Regions from separate parts of the Ethanoligenens sp. genome, predicted to be linked through region 3. Evidence: riboswitches for the same ligand, from Rfam matches in the RefSeq annotation. Region 3 holds a riboswitch; each other region holds the start of a gene.

What was found. A riboswitch is a leader RNA that binds a small molecule or an ion and turns the genes downstream of it on or off. The one in region 3 is predicted to bind thiamine pyrophosphate.
Region 1: linked by a shared signal. The riboswitch ahead of ABF463_RS03540 (thiazole synthase) and the one ahead of ABF463_RS02870 (energy-coupled thiamine transporter ThiT) in region 3 are both predicted to bind thiamine pyrophosphate.
Region 2: linked by a shared signal. The riboswitch ahead of thiC (phosphomethylpyrimidine synthase ThiC) and the one ahead of ABF463_RS02870 (energy-coupled thiamine transporter ThiT) in region 3 are both predicted to bind thiamine pyrophosphate.

What each region holds. Positions count from the first base shown of each region.
Region 1 is NZ_JBDNLG010000013.1:19,028-24,492, reverse strand. It holds gene ABF463_RS03545 (AAA family ATPase) at 1-2,921, shown strand, start outside; TPP riboswitch at 2,971-3,075, shown strand; gene ABF463_RS03540 (thiazole synthase) at 3,174-3,962, shown strand; gene thiH (2-iminoacetate synthase ThiH) at 3,978-5,099, shown strand; gene thiE (thiamine phosphate synthase) at 5,096-5,465, shown strand, end outside.
Region 2 is NZ_JBDNLG010000050.1:5,789-11,253, reverse strand. It holds gene ABF463_RS08795 (cation-translocating P-type ATPase) at 1-90, shown strand, start outside; gene thiC (phosphomethylpyrimidine synthase ThiC) at 295-1,593, opposite strand; TPP riboswitch at 1,673-1,771, opposite strand; gene ABF463_RS08785 (ABC-F family ATP-binding cassette domain-containing protein) at 2,325-3,878, shown strand; gene ABF463_RS08780 (ATP-binding cassette domain-containing protein) at 4,022-4,732, shown strand; gene ABF463_RS08775 (hypothetical protein) at 4,725-5,465, shown strand, end outside.
Region 3 is NZ_JBDNLG010000010.1:46,750-52,214, forward strand. It holds gene ABF463_RS02860 (HlyD family efflux transporter periplasmic adaptor subunit) at 1-1,561, opposite strand, end outside; gene ABF463_RS02865 (ATP-dependent helicase) at 1,892-4,240, shown strand; TPP riboswitch at 4,524-4,635, shown strand; gene ABF463_RS02870 (energy-coupled thiamine transporter ThiT) at 4,680-5,336, shown strand.

The DNA of each region.
Region 1 (5,465 bases), on a different contig from region 3:
GTGCTGTATACACCGTCACGCGCAATCCAAAATATGAGCGGCCTAAGAAAAACGGGCAGGGCATGACGATCGAAAATGCGGACGCGGCGCTCACGCTGCCGGATGGCGCGGTTGTTACGGGCAGTCGGGAGGTAACTGCCCGTATGGAGGAACTGCTCGGCATCACAGTCGGGCAGTTCCGGCAGATTGCTATGATTGCACAGGGTGAATTTCTGCGCCTGCTGTTGGCTGAAAATCGGGAACGCGCCGCCATTTTCCGTCGCATTTTCCAAACAGGACTATATCTTTCCATACAGGATGCGCTTAAAGCTCGCGATAAAGACGCGCGTCGGCGCTGTGAATCGAATGCACAGGCCATTTTGCAATGCCTAAATGGCATTCTGCCGCCCCCCGCGGAAAATACGTCCGCATTGCAGGAACTGCTTGCCAGACAGGACGTCCATGCCGCGCTGGATATCAGACAAGCCTTGCGGGACTGCAACGAGCAGGACGCGGCGGCGCTTCAAACCATCGTTCAACAAGTGCAAGCGTTGGAAAAAGCCATCGCCAAACAGATTGAAACACGGACAAAGGCGGAGGCGGTCAATCGTCTGTTTGCGGAAAAAGACCATGTAATCGGCCGCCAAAACGAACTGGCGGAACGTGCTGACAGCATCGAAAAGCAAGAAAACGTCCTGCTCGCTTCCGAAAGAGCGCTCTACCATGTCAAACCCACATATGACGCATATACGCGAGAGGAACACGCGCAATGCCAATTGATGGAAAGCATACGTGTCCAGACGGAGGCCCTCGCCGCACTCGAGCCCCAAGTTGAACATTCGCGTGCAACCTATCAGACCTTGCGCGCACAATTGCCTGTAGATGAACAGCGCACCGCCGCCATCGACCGCCTAACCAAAACGCTGCCGCAATACGCACAGCTGGAATCACTCATTCAAGAGGATGCCAAGGTCTCCCGCTCGCTCTCCGTCTGCACACAAGCCATACAAGCGTTGGAACAAAAGCGAACGGCACTGGATAGCGAGCTGGAAAACCTGCAAAAACAGTTGGCGGAATCGGCAGACTGCGCATTGCACCTGCAAGCTTGCGTAACAAAGCTCAACCTGTTACAGGCGCGTGCTAAAATGCTGGACGCATTGGTGTCAGAAATCCAGTCTATCCGGAAAATATACAAGATGCAGAAAGCGCGGCAGGCAGACTGCGAGACCGCCGCAAAAGTCTACGAACAAGCGGCGCAGACATATGCACAGATGGAAGCCTCGTTCTTCCGCGCACAGGCCGGCCTGCTCGCCGTGGCTCTACAGGACGGGCAGCCTTGCCCCGTATGCGGTTCGTATACCCATCCGCAGAAAGCGGCATTGCCCAAAGATGCGCCAAGTGAAACCGCACTGAATAGCTGCAAATCTAAAACGGAAGCCATGCGCAAAGCTCTTCAGGAAGCAAGCGAGGCGGCCAAGCAAAAAGAGGTGGAATTACAAACTGCGACTGCGCACCTGCGGCAAAACGTCACGGCGGCGTTCTCCGACCAGCAAACACCGGAGACAGTCGGCGCTATGGAAACATTGCTCAAGCAAGAGCAGCAAACTGTCGCTTCTTCCATATCGGAACAGGAAACCGCCCGCCAAGTGCTGGAAAAAGAGTTGGAGGTGCGTGCCCGGCAGGAGGAGACCCAGCGCACAGAGGTTCAGGCACGCGCCGCACTGGAGACACAATGGAAAGAGCAAACACAGCGCCGGCTGGAACAAACGGCTTTGTCAAGTGCCAGCAAGAGCCGTTTGGACGCATTGCGCGGTACGCTGACGTATCCATCAAAGCAGGAAGCGGAAGCGCGCTTGGCGGCATGGCAGAGTGAACGGCAGCAATACAAAATTGCGCTGGATGCGGCGGAGAAAGCCTATCTGGAAAGCAGAACCCATTTAGAAAATGGTCGCGCCGTATTGGAAAACGATGCCCAGCGGCTCACCCAAATGCAGCAGACGCTTGAAACTGCGCGGGCGGCACTGCAACAGATTTATGCGCAAAATGGGTTCGCAGATATCGATGCGTTCCGTGCGGCACTGCGCACGCAGCCGGAGATTGATACGTTGCGGCAAACACTCGAAACCTATCGGGACGCCGTCAAACAGGCGGCGGCAGATCGCACACGCCTGGAAATGCAAACGGAAAGTCTAATGCCGCAGGATACCGCGCAAATACAGCAACTACTGACGGAACTGGAAGCACAAAAAGCGCTGGCTGTCGAACAAACGCAGACCCTGCGGGGACGATTGGAGAACAACCGGCGCGCTTTCACGGCGTTACAGGCGTTGCTGCGGGAGCAAGATGCGGCACAGCGGGCATTTGGAGCTGTCAGCCGCCTGTCCCGCACTGCCAGCGGCGAATTACCCGGCAAACCAAAATTGATGTTTGAACAATATGTACAAGCGGCCTATTTTACACAAATTTTGGCCGAAGCAAACAAGCGCTTTCGGTTGATGGCTGGCGGGCGGTACGAATTGCTGCGGCGAGAAGAAGCAGCAGACAACCGCTCACAATCTGGGTTGGATATTGACGTTCTCGACCACTATACCGGCAAAATCCGCTCTGCAAAATCGCTTTCTGGCGGAGAGTCTTTCAAAGCCTCACTTTCTCTGGCGCTGGGACTTTCGGATGTCATCCAGCAATATGCGGGCGGCGTAGAGGTGGATACGCTGTTCATTGACGAGGGCTTTGGTTCACTGGATGCACAGTCTCTGGAGCAAGCCATCCGTACCCTGCACGACCTGACACAAAACCATCGGTTGGTGGGCATTATCTCCCATGTCTCGGAATTGCAGGAGCGCATCGACCGCAAAATCATTGTGAACAAAGGATTGACCGGCAGCCATGTTTCTGTAGAAGGAGGATTATCGCAGCCATCGCCTGTTTCATCCGGTGAATAAAATTGACAAACCCATGCAACAAGGGTATACTAAAAGAAATAATAAATATTGCCAAGGCTCGGGGTGCCATGAGTGGCTGAGAGAAGGCGAACGCCTTTAACCCGTTGAACCTGATGTGGTCAAACCCACCGTAGGAAAGCTGCTGTCGTTGTACGTTTTGTGAGCTGTCCGAAAGGGCGGCTCTTTTTATTTGGTATGAATGTCTTGACTCCGTGTAAACAGCGGACAGGACAAAGCAGGAGGATTTGCACAATGAAAACCGACGTATTTGAAATCGGCGGCAAAACACTCAATAGCCGTATTTTTGTGGGCACGGGCAAATATCCCGACAACCGAATGATCTCGCAGGTAGTTGAAGCCGCAGGCGCAGAAGTGGTCACGGTGGCATTGCGCCGGGTCAATCTGTCTTCAACGGAAGAAAACCTGCTGCAATTTGTACCGAAAAACTGTACACTATTGCCCAACACCTCCGGTGCGCGCACAGCCGAAGAAGCCGTGCGCATCGCACGTCTGGCACGCGCGGCGGGGTGCGGCAACTGGATTAAAATCGAAGTAATTGCCGACCAGAAATACCTGCTGCCGGACAATGAGGAGACCCTTAAGGCCACCCGCATTCTGGTAGACGATGGCTTTCAAGTCTTCCCCTACATCTGTCCCGAATTGATGTGCGCCAAACGCTTGCAGGAGGCAGGAGCGGCCGCTGTCATGCCGCTCGGTGCGCCCATCGGCAGCAACCTCGGCCTGCAAACACGCGCCCTTATTCAGATTTTGATTGACGAAATTGACATTCCCGTCATCGTGGATGCTGGCATCGGCGCGCCATCTCAGGCCGCCGACGCGATGGAAATGGGAGCAGCAGCCGTTCTGCTCAACACCGGCATTTCTTCCGCGGCAGACCCCGTCGGCATGGCGGAAGCGTTCGGTCTGGCGATTCGTGCGGGACGGTTGGCCTATCGCAGCGGGCTGGGTTCCGCATCAGTGGTCGCCAATGCATCTTCCCCGTTGACGGGTTTTTTGGGTGAAACGGGTGCATTGGCATAAGAGGAGGTGCTTGTCATGGATTTTTACGACTACATACAGACTTATAAAGATTTCGACTTTCACGGTTTTCTGCAAAACACAACCGGGCAAGACGTTCAACGCGTGCTTGGAAAATCCACGCTGGAACCGCTGGATTTTCTGACATTGCTCTCTCCCGCGGCAGTTCCATTTTTAGAACAGATGGCACAGCGCGCCCATGCGGAGACCATACGGCAGTTCGGGCACGTGATTTTTATGTTTGCGCCGCTCTATTTGGCCAATTACTGCGTCAATCGATGCGCCTATTGCGGTTTTAATTCCGGCAACAAAATCCGCCGCGCCGCGCTCACATTGGAACAGGTCGAACGGGAGTCGTCTGCAATTGCCGCCACGGGAATGCGGGATATCCTCTTTCTGACGGGGGAATCACGCAAAGTCAGCCCGCCATCCTACATGAAAGACTGCGTAGAAGTTATGCGCAAATATTTCACCAATATTGCATTGGAAGTCTACCCGCTCGAAACAGAAGAATACGAGATGCTGGCTAACGCGGGGGTAGACGGCTTTACCATGTTTCAGGAATGTTACAATGAAAAGCGTTATGGGGAGGTACATCTCGGCGGGCCGAAAACCAACTTCCGTTACCGGCTGGATGCGCCGGAGCGTGCCTGCAAAAGCGGGCTCCGCACAGTAGGGCTGGGCGCATTGCTGGGATTGTATGAACTGTCGTCCGAAGCATTTTTCACCGGTTTGCATGTCTATTATCTCCAGCACAAATACGACGTCTGTGATTTTGCCGTTTCCCTCCCCCGGCTCTGTGCACACATCGGGGCGTTCCAGCCATACAGCACCGCCTCCGACCGTGACATCGTGCAGATTATGACCGCCTTGCGTATTTTTCTGCCGCGCGTAGGCATTACGGTCTCCACGCGTGAAAAACCGGCGTTCCGCAGCAACCTCATTGGGTTGGGCGTAACCAAAATGTCTGCCGCGTCCTCCACTGAGGTAGGCGGCTATGCCGAGCACACCACCGACGACCAGTTCGACGTATCGGACAAACGCAGCGTAGAAGAAGTTGCCGCATCCATCCGTCAAAAAGGCTGGCTGCCGGTCTTCAAAGACTGGCAGACGCTTAACCGGGAGGAAACCGCCGTATGAGTGCCAAAACCGAGCGCGCGGAAAAAACCGCTACGTTTATTCACGGTCTTTACTGCATCACAGCCGAGCCTTTTTCTAAAGGGCGGAATAACATCGACGTTGTACGGGACATGCTTGCCGGCGGTGCAAAAGTCGTGCAATATCGCGAAAAAGACATGCCCATGCAACGGCAGTATGCGCAGTGCCAAACATTACGGGATATGACGCGGGAGGCGGGCGCGTTGTTTGTCATTGACGACCACGTGGATCTCGCCATGGCTGTGGGCGCCGACTGTATTCACATCGGCCAGACCGATCTGCCCATTGAAGCGGTGCGGGCATTGGTAGGTGAAGATATGCTCATTGGCCTTTCCACCCACAACATCG
Region 2 (5,465 bases), on a different contig from region 3:
GTGGTGGGCTACACGCTCATCGGGCCGGTGCTGTCGAGTATTTTGTTTGGTGGGAAGAGCCGCAAGCACGCCCGTGTCCACGCGCAGTGAGCTGTCCGTGCGGATACACAAACAGGCAGAACTTACCGCCGGATTCCGGCGAAAGTTCGAGCCGGCAGCGATGCGGAATGAGCGGGTGTGTGCAGGTTTTCCAAGCAAAAACAGAAAAAAGGCTGCCGCGGTATGCAAAGCTGCACCGCAACAGCCTTGGTTTGCAGGCTGTGTGTTTATTCGCTAAAACAACGTGGGCAAGGCTTAGATGATATTGACGTCTTTGCCCTCCATTACGCTGTTCATGTTGCGCACCGAGCACATTTTCCCGCACATGGTGCAGGTGCTGCTGTCCTCCGGAAAAGATTCCTTGCGGTAGCGGCGCGCTTTTTCGGGGTCGATGGCGAGTTCAAACATTTTCTCCCAGTTGAGGGCACGGCGGGCGTCTGCCATCGCATCGTCCCGTTTGCCGTCGTCCACGCCTTTAGCAAGGTCCGCGGCATGGGCGGCAATTTTCGCGGCGAAGATACCTTCGCGCATATCGTCATAAGTGGGCAGCCGCAGATGTTCCGCGGGCGTAACATAGCAGAGGAAATCTGCACCTGCCATGCCTGCCACAGCGCCTCCGATGGCGCTGGTGATGTGGTCGTAACCGGGTGCGATGTCGGTCACCAGCGGGCCCAGTACGTAGAACGGCGCGCCGTGGCAGAGCCGTTTTTCCAACTGCACGTTGGCGGCCACTTCGTTCAGGCGCATGTGACCCGGCCCTTCGATCATCACCTGCACGTGGCGTGCCCATGCACGTTTGGTCAGTTCGCCCAGGGTCATCAGCTCATGAATCTGGCTGGCGTCGGTGGAATCCGCGATACAGCCGGGACGGCAGGCGTCGCCGAGGCTCAGTGTTACATCATATTTTTCACAGATGTCAAGCAGTTCGTCGAATCGCTCATAGAAGGGGTTTTCCGCATTTTTCAGCTGCATCCATGCATAGATGAGCGAACCGCCGCGCGAGACGATGTTGAGCTTGCGGCCGTTGCGGGCGAACGTGGCGGCAGTGCTTTGGTTGATGCCCGCATGTACCGTCATGAAGTCCACGCCGTCCCGGGCGTGCTGTTCGAAGACGCGGATGAATTCATCCGCCGTGATGTCCGCGAGATCTTTGTCATAGAAACCTACGGCATCATAGACCGGCACAGTGCCGATAGATGCGGAAGACATCTCGATGAGGCGGCGGCGGAACTCGCCCGTTTTTCCATAGGAGCTGAGATCCATGATGGCTTCAGCCTTGAGGTTGATGGCTTCCTTGACTTTTTCCAGCTCCGCGTCCATGTTGCAGCAGTCCTTGGAAACGCCGAGGTTGACATTGATCTTGGTTTTCATGCCCTCGCCGATGCCTTCCGGCACCAGCGACGTATGGTTCTTATTTGCCGGGATGGCGATGCGTCCGGAGGCAACACGCTTCATCAGCAGCTGCGGGTCCATTCCCTCTTTTTCGGCGACGGCGCGCATTTGTTCGGTCAGGATGCCCTGAGCGGCAGCATCCATCTGTGTGGTGTATGACATTATGCAGTTCTCCTCCATAGAATCGCAGGAAACCCATCAGAAAAGCGTCTGCCCGAAAGGCAGACGCTTGATACGCAACAGAAATGCTGCGTTTGCTTCCCTACGCCAGTCTTAACTAACAGGTTCAAAGGGTCAGGTTTTAACCTTCTCAACCGAAACGGTCCCCCCGCAAACAATATGTGATTGTCCTACGCACAGGCATACCCATGCGTATAATAAAAACAGTATAGCATACGTTTGCCTAAAAGTAAAGGCAGGCGGGCGGACTGTCCTTCTACGCGTGTAGGACCACACTGTTGAGTGTGTGCAGACAAATAATGACCCTGAATTTACCAATTTACTGTCCAGCATGTTTGGCAAACCGACACTGATACACAAGCGACCGTGCGCACCACCTTGACAATTGTTATCCCGTATTTTATAATACAAGCTGGTTGGCAGTGATTTGCTCAGCCAATTCATGAATGAAGGAGAATGCCTTTTGTCATCGGTTTCGGTATTTTTGGCAGTGAAGCAGCCTAAAAAGGGGTAAGTGCGCCCTTTTGGCTTGTTTGACCGCGGAAATACCCGATGATGGAGGCTTTTTGCACCGCAAAAGGTCGTCTGGCCTATGCGGTGTTTTTTGTTGTGTTTCCAGCGCAAACGGCCGAATTGCACGCCTTGCCATTGCAGTTTTAACTGAAATAACAGGATCAGCGGCGTTCCAGCCGTGCTAAAAGGAGATACAGACATTGAGTTTATTGGAAGTTACAAATCTTTCCCATACATTTGGGGATAAGGTCGTTTTTAGAGATACGGGGCTGTCTTTGTTTCGCGGAGACAAAATGGGCCTGACCGGCTACAACGGCGCGGGGAAGAGTACACTGCTCACCATGCTGGCGGGTATCACTATTCCGGATGATGGGCGCATTTTTTGGAACCCCAAGATACGGGTCGGTTATCTTGATCAACAGGCACAGATCAAGGATGCCGATTCGGTAGGAGCATATTTAAAAACGGCATTTCAGTATTTATATGACGCCGCGGCTGAAATCGAGCGATTGAACGGAATGATCGTTTCGTGCAAGGACGACGTAAAATTGCAGGAACTTTTGCAGCAGATGGGCGACGCGCAGGATATATTGGACAGCGGCAATTTTTATGCCATTGACAGCGATGTGGAAAAAGTGGCGGCGGGGCTGGGCATCAAAGCGTTTGGCTTGGATACGCCGGTCAGCAAACTGAGCGGGGGACAGCGCGCCAAAGTTATGCTGGCCAAACTTTTGCTGCAAACGCCGGATGTGCTGCTGCTCGACGAACCTACCAACTTCCTTGACCATGCGCATATCGAGTGGCTGGCAAAATATCTGGCTGCATTTAAAGGGTCGTTTATCCTGGTTTCACATGATTTTACGTTTCTCAACCGGGTTGTCAACTGCATCTGTGATATCCAGAACTACGCTGTTACGCGATATAACGGCACATACGAGAGTTTTGTGCGTCAAAAAGAGCAGCGTGCGGAAGAATATGCGCGCAATTATCACCGCCAGCAAAAAGAAATTGCGAAGCTGGAGGATTATGTGAGCCGCAATCTGGCACGTGCGTCTACTACGGCGATGGCACAAAGCCGTCGCAAGCAACTGCAAAAAATGGACAGGCTGGAGAAACCCCAGAACGACCCTGAACCAACCTTCCAGTTTCAATACCGCAAAGTGTCTCCCAAAGTGCTGGTCAAGATTCGTGGGTTGGAAGTCGGCTACCACGAACAGCTGCTGCCCAAAATAGACTTGCAGATCCGAGCGGGCGAAAAGGTGTGCATCAGTGGGTTCAACGGGATCGGCAAATCGACTTTTTTGAAAACCGTGTGTGGGCTAATCCCGAAACTGGGTGGTGTACTGCGGTTGGATGAAGACACGGTTATCGGATATTATGAGCAGGAACATCATTGGGAACAGCCCGAGCGAACCGCCTTGGCTGAAGTGAAAGACGCATTTCCGACCTTGCGTGACAAAGAAATCCGCGCCAAGCTGGCGCAATGCGGCTTGCGTGCCGAACATGTGCTGCAAAGCCTATCGAGTTTGAGCGGCGGGGAGCAAGCAAAAGTAAAAATTTGCAAACTGGTGCTGCGTCCCTGCAACCTGCTGGTGCTGGATGAGCCCACCAACCATCTGGATGTGAAAGCCATCGCGCAGTTGGAAGAGGCGATCGCCGCGTTTGAAGGTGCGGTGGTGTTCGTATCCCACAGCTCTGATTTCTGCAAGGATATTGTGCAGAAACGACTGGATATGGAAGCGCTTTTCGATTAAAGGCAATATTTTGACCGGTGTGCGGATTTTTCGCACGCCGGTTTTTTTATAAAAGCGATTGACAAAAACAGTTGCTATATGTAATATTGTATTATTACAGCCACACAATTATTCAAAAAGGGCAGACAAACGGAGGAGATGGCATGAACAGACTGGTCATTCAAGAAATGAAAAAAGCGTTTGGTGAAAAGCAGGTGCTAAAAAAGGTGGATTTCACCTTTGAGCAAGGCAAAATCTATGGTCTGCTCGGTCGAAACGGCGCGGGTAAAACTACATTGTTTAACTGCCTTTCGGGCGACCTCGCGCCGGACGGCGGTACGGTAATGCTTGAGCAGGATGGGCAGCGCCGCCCGCTGACACCGGAAGATATCGGGTATGTGTTTGCAACACCGATTCTCCCGGAATTTCTTACTGGCTATGAGTTCTTGAAGTTTTATATGGAGATACAGGCGGCACACATAAAAACCACCAACACGATCGATGATTATTTCGATCTGATCAAGATTGAGCGGGAGGATAGGAACCGGCTCATTAAAGAGTATTCCCACGGGATGAAGAACAAACTGCAAATGCTGTTATTCCTCATCGCACGGCCACCGGTAATTTTGCTGGACGAACCGCTCACATCGTTCGATGTAGTAGTCGCACTGGAAATCAAAAAGTTGCTGCGCGCCATCCGCAGCAAACATATTCTGATTTTTTCGACCCATATTCTACAGCTGGCGACCGACCTCTGCGATGAAGTGGTGGTGCTGCACGAGGGAAGCCTATCGTCAATCGATGAGGCCACCTTGCACAGCAACACATTTGAAGCGAAAATTTTGGATATGCTGAAGGATGAAAAAGATGTTTAAAACCTTATTTTTGCTTTTTCAAATATCCGTATCATCTACCGTGAACGGCGTGTTGTATTTTTTTCGCCGTCTGCCATTGGTGGGAAAGCTGATTCCAGAGCGCTCCTATGGAAATTTTGGGTTGAAAAAGAGCCTGTCCGTGGCAGCCGCCATTGTAAATGTCTTTTTGCAGGTTTTGAAATCTCTTTTTTTTGTGGGGGTACTGATTGGGCTGCCGACGGTGCTTTTTTCCATGCGTCCATACGGCGCATTGCGATTTGAAAATTATCTGTATCTGTTTGCCGTGTTCAATCTGTTGACCGGTCCTCTCTATCTATCTGCCGCGCAGCGTAACACCAAACAAGCATTCGTATCCATCCGGTTAATGCGTATGGACGCGCGTATGTATCTGACGACTATATTGCTGGGGGATGGAGTTCTTCGTCTGCTTTATGCCGCTCCGGGAGTGTTTTTGTTTTGCATTCTGTTTGGCGGTGCACTCTGGCAGGGTTTTTGGCTTTTGGCATTGCTGTTTATCATGCGTTTGCTGGGCGAGGCCATACATATGTTGCATTTCCAGCTGCGTGGGCGGTTCATACCCAATGTTATTTGCACTTGTATCCTGGGAGCGGGGGGCGTCGCCGGTTTTCTGCCGGTGTTTTTTCATCACCCGCTCCGTTTAGCCCCATGGTTATTCCAATGGCAGGTGCTTTTAGCAGTTGCATTCTGTGGAGGCGCCGTAATAGCATATATT
Region 3 (5,465 bases):
GCGTATCGACATTATCAAGGGGTTTAGCTTTGCCGTTGGAATCGGTTACGCTTGAAGATGGGATAACATATCCTGTGGTCCCCCGTTTTTCCAAAACTGCGGCCGCAGGAACCGTCACCACATTCTGGACACTTTGGGTTACAATATTCACATTGGTGGACATGCCAACTAAAACATTGTCAGGGTTATTGATGCCGACCATGACATTGAATGTTGCCACGCCATTAGAATTGGTGCCGATGGTGTCAACCTCTGTCACCGTGCCAGTGTATGCTTTGCCGAGAATTGCGCTGAGTGTCACATTGGCGGTTTGCCCCGTCTTGACACTGCCAATATCATCTTCATTGACAGACACCTGCGTTTCCATCTGTGTGGGATCAATCACCCCTGCAATAGTCCCGCCGCTCGCCACACTATCCCCTACTTTTACCCCCACCGAAGTAACAGTGCCGTTGACTGGACTGGTGATGTTGTTGGCATCCACGGCAGCTTGCGCGGAAGCAACGTCGTTTTGCGCGGACGTGACCGCCTGCTGGTCGGAAGCAATGGTGTTGTTCAGTGAGGTGCCGTCCTGCTTAAACAGGTTCTGTGCTTTGCCGACCATCTGGTTTTCACTCACGTATACATTGGTAATAGAACTGCCACTGGAGCTTCCAGCCGTTCCGCCGCTGTTTCCGGAACCACTATTACCGGAACCACCGGAAGCATTGGACGAGCCGGAAGATGTGATCTTGTAATAGTTGACGAGCGCCAATGTGCCGCTGCCTACTGATTTCCCATCAGTCGTCGTCACCGTGGCCGTTGAGCCGACTGCCGGGGTATCCGTACCGATGGTAACCGTGATACTTGAAGCTCCCCCTTGCCCACCGCTGACTGCTGTAACTGTTCCGGCCACCGTGCCGCCGTCACTCAGTCCTACATTAACGGCGGCTCCGTTTGCAACAGATGTCTGTGCTCCAGAAATCGTCAGCGTCATCGAGCGGCTGGTGGAAAGATAACAGAGATAGCCAAGCGCACTGACCGTCGAGGCAGTATCTCCCGCGGATACCTGCACCGATTTGATCCGCCCGGCAAGCGGCGCCGTAACATACAGGTTGTTCAGGGAGGCTTGTGCGTTTGCAAGCGTGTTCTGCGCTTGTGTAAGTGCAGCCTGCTTGGTTTCGAGCGTTTGCTGCGCTGCTGGGCTGTTGATATGTGCGAGTACCTGGCCTTGCTTCACAGTGTCCCCACTTTTGACAGAAACGCTGTCCACCGTGCCGGCATCCGGAGCGGTCAACGTCTCCTGTGCGGCATTGGACACCGTACCGGTCCCGGAAACGGTTTTTTCCACATTTCCCGTTCGAGCCTGCGCCAAGCGAAATGTGGTGGTGGATACTGGTGCATTGGCCGATGCCGACACATGGTAGATGACAACACTGCCTCCCACAATGGCAACTACAACTATTACAGCTGTCACTCTAAACCATGTTTTTCGATACCACTTGACTCCACTTTGCCGTGTGCCCGGATCCAAGGATGTGCTGCTTTGCGGCGCGTCTTTTGTCCGCCACGGTTTTTTCATATGGTATTCCCCCGTTTTATCACGCGGTAGACCCGCGTGTGATTAATTAAATCCAGTATCAGTATGCGGAAAATTTGTGACGGATTTATGAAAACCGCGTGAATGGTCTTGAAACATTCCAAATGAGGAAAGTGAAGAAGGCGATGGGAGCACCCGAAATCCGTTGGCAGATATACACGCCTTTCTCTGATTTCTATGTAGGTTTGCTTTTTACGAGAAAATAGCATAAAATAAGGGGTACTTGTGTGTTGCCGTGACCCGTGCAATACGCTTATCAGTGGATGTTGTAAAACAGTTCTTCATTATCGCTTAAGCAGGGGTAAATAAAACATGAATATACGCAGCGAATTTCTTACATTGCGAAAAAAAATTATTGAAGCGGAGTTCTCCCGCATGAATGACCGGCAGAGGCAGGCTGTTCTTGCAACACAAGGACCACTTTTGGTCCTTGCGGGAGCCGGCAGCGGAAAAACCACCGTACTGGTCAACCGTGTCGCCTGCATCTTAAAATATGGCTCTGCTTATGAAAGCGATGCGATTCCGGAAAACCTGACGGAATCCGATCTCACCTATCTGAAAGACTGCCTGGAAAAAAACGCGTTTCAAGATGAACGGCTCAGGGAGTTATTGGCTGTGGACGCACCACCCGCATGGGCGCTGCTTGCCATCACTTTCACCAACAAAGCCGCAAATGAAATGAAAAGCCGACTGGAAAACATGCTCGGCGAACAGGCGATGGAACTTTGGGCATGTACATTCCATTCTGCATGTTCGCGCATCCTGCGTCGGGAGATTGACAAGCTGGAACTGGGCTATTCGCGCTCTTTCACAATCTACGATACAGACGACAGCATTCGGGTATTACGGGAGTGTTGCCGTGATGTTGCCGGTGATGACCGCAGTTTTGCTAATAAAACAGCTCTGCCTGCCATTAGTCGTGCCAAAGAAAAGAATATGAGTCCTGCCGCATTTGAACTGGATGCAGGGGATGATTTTCGTCTAAAAAAAATTGCCACCGTGTACTACAAATATCAACAGGCGCTGCGGCAAGCCAATGCGCTGGATTTTGACGATATGCTGCGCCTGACCGTTATGCTGTTTGAAAAAAATCCAGATGTGCTGGACCATTATGCGCGACGGTTTCGGTATATCTTGGTGGACGAATACCAAGATACCAATCCTGTACAATATAAACTCATCAGTTTGTTGGCCGGCAGAAGTCAAAATCTCTGCGTAGTCGGTGATGACGATCAGAGCATCTACAAATTCCGGGGCGCTACAATTGAAAATATTTTGAGTTTTGAAAAACAATTCAAAAACGCACGGGTTGTCAAGCTGGAACAGAATTACCGCTCCACCTCGGCGATCCTTGATGCGGCCAACGCCGTCATCGCAAACAACGCCGGCCGGAAAAGCAAAAAACTTTGGACGGAAAATCCGGCGGGGGACCGGGTCAGAGCCTGCCGCTTTGAAGATGAGAGCAGTGAGGCGCTGTTTATTGCCAATTCTATTTTAGATAATGTTAAGGCCGGCATGAAATTTTCCGATCAGGCGGTTATATACCGAATGAATGCACAGTCCGGCCCGATTGAGAAGGCCTTTGTGCGTATGGGTATCCCCTACCGGATTATTGGTGGGCACCGGTTCTACGAGCGGTTGGAAATCAAAGATATGATGGCCTATCTGTGCGTCATCAACAACCCGGGTGACAATCTGCATTTTTCGCGGATCGTCAATGCACCGAAACGCAGCATTGGCAGCGCAACCATGGCAGCCGTACAACAAATTGCTGAACAGACCGGACAAACATTATATGAAGTGTTCGATCATTGTCAGGAATATGAATATTTCTCCAAAAAAACAGCGCGTATCGAGTCGTTTATGAATTTCTTGGAACGGATGCGGGGGCAATGCGTGTTGGTTCCGCCGCACGAACTGATTCGCATGGTGATGGAGGAGAGTGGGTATCTTTCTGCCCTTGGGGATGACGACGAAGCAAAAAGCCGCAAGGAAAATTTGAGCACGCTTATTTCCAACGCCGCCGACTATGAACAGAACACCGATGAACCTTCTTTGGAAGGCTTTTTGGAAGAAGCAGCGCTGATGACTGATATCGACAACTATGACGGACAGGCGGATACTGTCGTGATGATGACCATCCATGCCGCAAAAGGGTTGGAATTTCCCGCCGTATTTATAGCTGGCATGGAAGAGGGCGTGTTTCCCGGACAGAGTGTCATGATTTATCCCGAGCAATTGGAAGAAGAACGTCGGTTGGCGTATGTGGGCATTACACGCGCCAAAAGTCGTCTGACATTGACCTGCGCCGGCTCACGCATGTTATTTGGAACGACTGTGCGCAATCGCCCGTCTCGTTTTCTGGATGAGATACCAAACAGCTTGAAAGACGCGCAGGATATGCGGCCGCATTTCGAGCGTCCGCAGATACGTCGTGCGGCACCTGTCGCGCCGGTCAAGTTAGATCGCCCCGGTGTATCCAGACCCGTACAAACCAAAATCGTGTTCGCACCAGGAGATGCCGTTGGGCATGGTACATTCGGTCATGGCTTAGTATTATCAGCAAAATCTATGGGCGGAGACACGCTGCTGGAAATCGCATTTGATACTTGCGGCACCAAAAAACTGATGGCCAATTTTGCCCGGCTGAAAAAACTTTGATACAATCACATCTCCCGTCCATCCTCATAGAATGGTAGTGTAGTGAAATTACATTACGCTTTAGGAGGATTTTTATGGCGGACAGCAAAGCTTCCCCCGCAAATTCCAGCGGGCACAAGACCTTTAAAGAAGCTGTGTGCATAGATACCCCGCGTGTGTACGATTCCTGCAGCGAATAACAATGTGCATGTTATAAGACATATGCCCGTCTTTGCCCAAAGGAAGCCTGCGAGAAGCGGTGTGCCTTTCTTGACAGAAGAAAACACATGTATTATAATTGGAAAACAATTGAATGGGGTGCTGAATGATTTCGGCTGAGAAGAAATGTTTTGATATTTCTAACCCAGAAACCTGATCCGGATAATGCCGGCGTAGGAATACGAAGACTTAACTGCGCCGGTTTTCCAGCGCAGTTTTTTGTATATTGGAGGTAAATACAATGAAAAATCAAAAACAAGCATTCAACAGGGGAACCAGAACCAGAATGAACGCAAGGACTTTGCGCTTGGTGGAAAGCGGAATATTAATCGCGCTTGCCGTCGTACTCAGTCTACTAAAACTGTGGCAAATGCCGCTCGGCGGAGAAATCACCTTTTGCAGTATGCTTCCGATTCTTATCGCCGGCTATAAATACGGCCCAAAATGGGGGCTACTAACCGGTTTTACATTCTCAATTATCAAACTGCTACTGGATGGAGGGTTGCTTTCCAGTTTTGCTGGTATGCACTGGCAAAGCATTGTGGGATCTGCATTTCTTGATTATATCATTGCGTTTTCAGCGCTGGGTCTCGCCGGAATTTATGGCAGAGGTTTTGTCAAGTTTCTGCTCGGTATAGTAACAGCAGTAGCCATTCGGTTTGTATCGCACGTCATCTCGGGTGTCGTTATTTTTTACGCATATGCGTTCGACGTGGGCAGTTTTCCAAAATCGCTCGCATTCTTAAAAGGACATGTATTGGCCTATTCTGTCCTCTATAATGCGTTCTATCTTCTTCCAGACCTTGCCATCTGCCTGGTCGTAGGGATTTTGCTCTATCGTCCATGCCGGTCACTGATCGAGCCCCAAGCCCGTTTTAGCCAGCCTAAATTTCACTGATGCTCCTCTTTACGCCTTCTTTCATATTGGGCTAAACATTGACGCTTTTGTACCCTTATATTCCCTCATTTTTGCTGTGCTGGATGCACCGTGCTGACATGTCCCCAGCCACTGTGATTTCCGCTATTA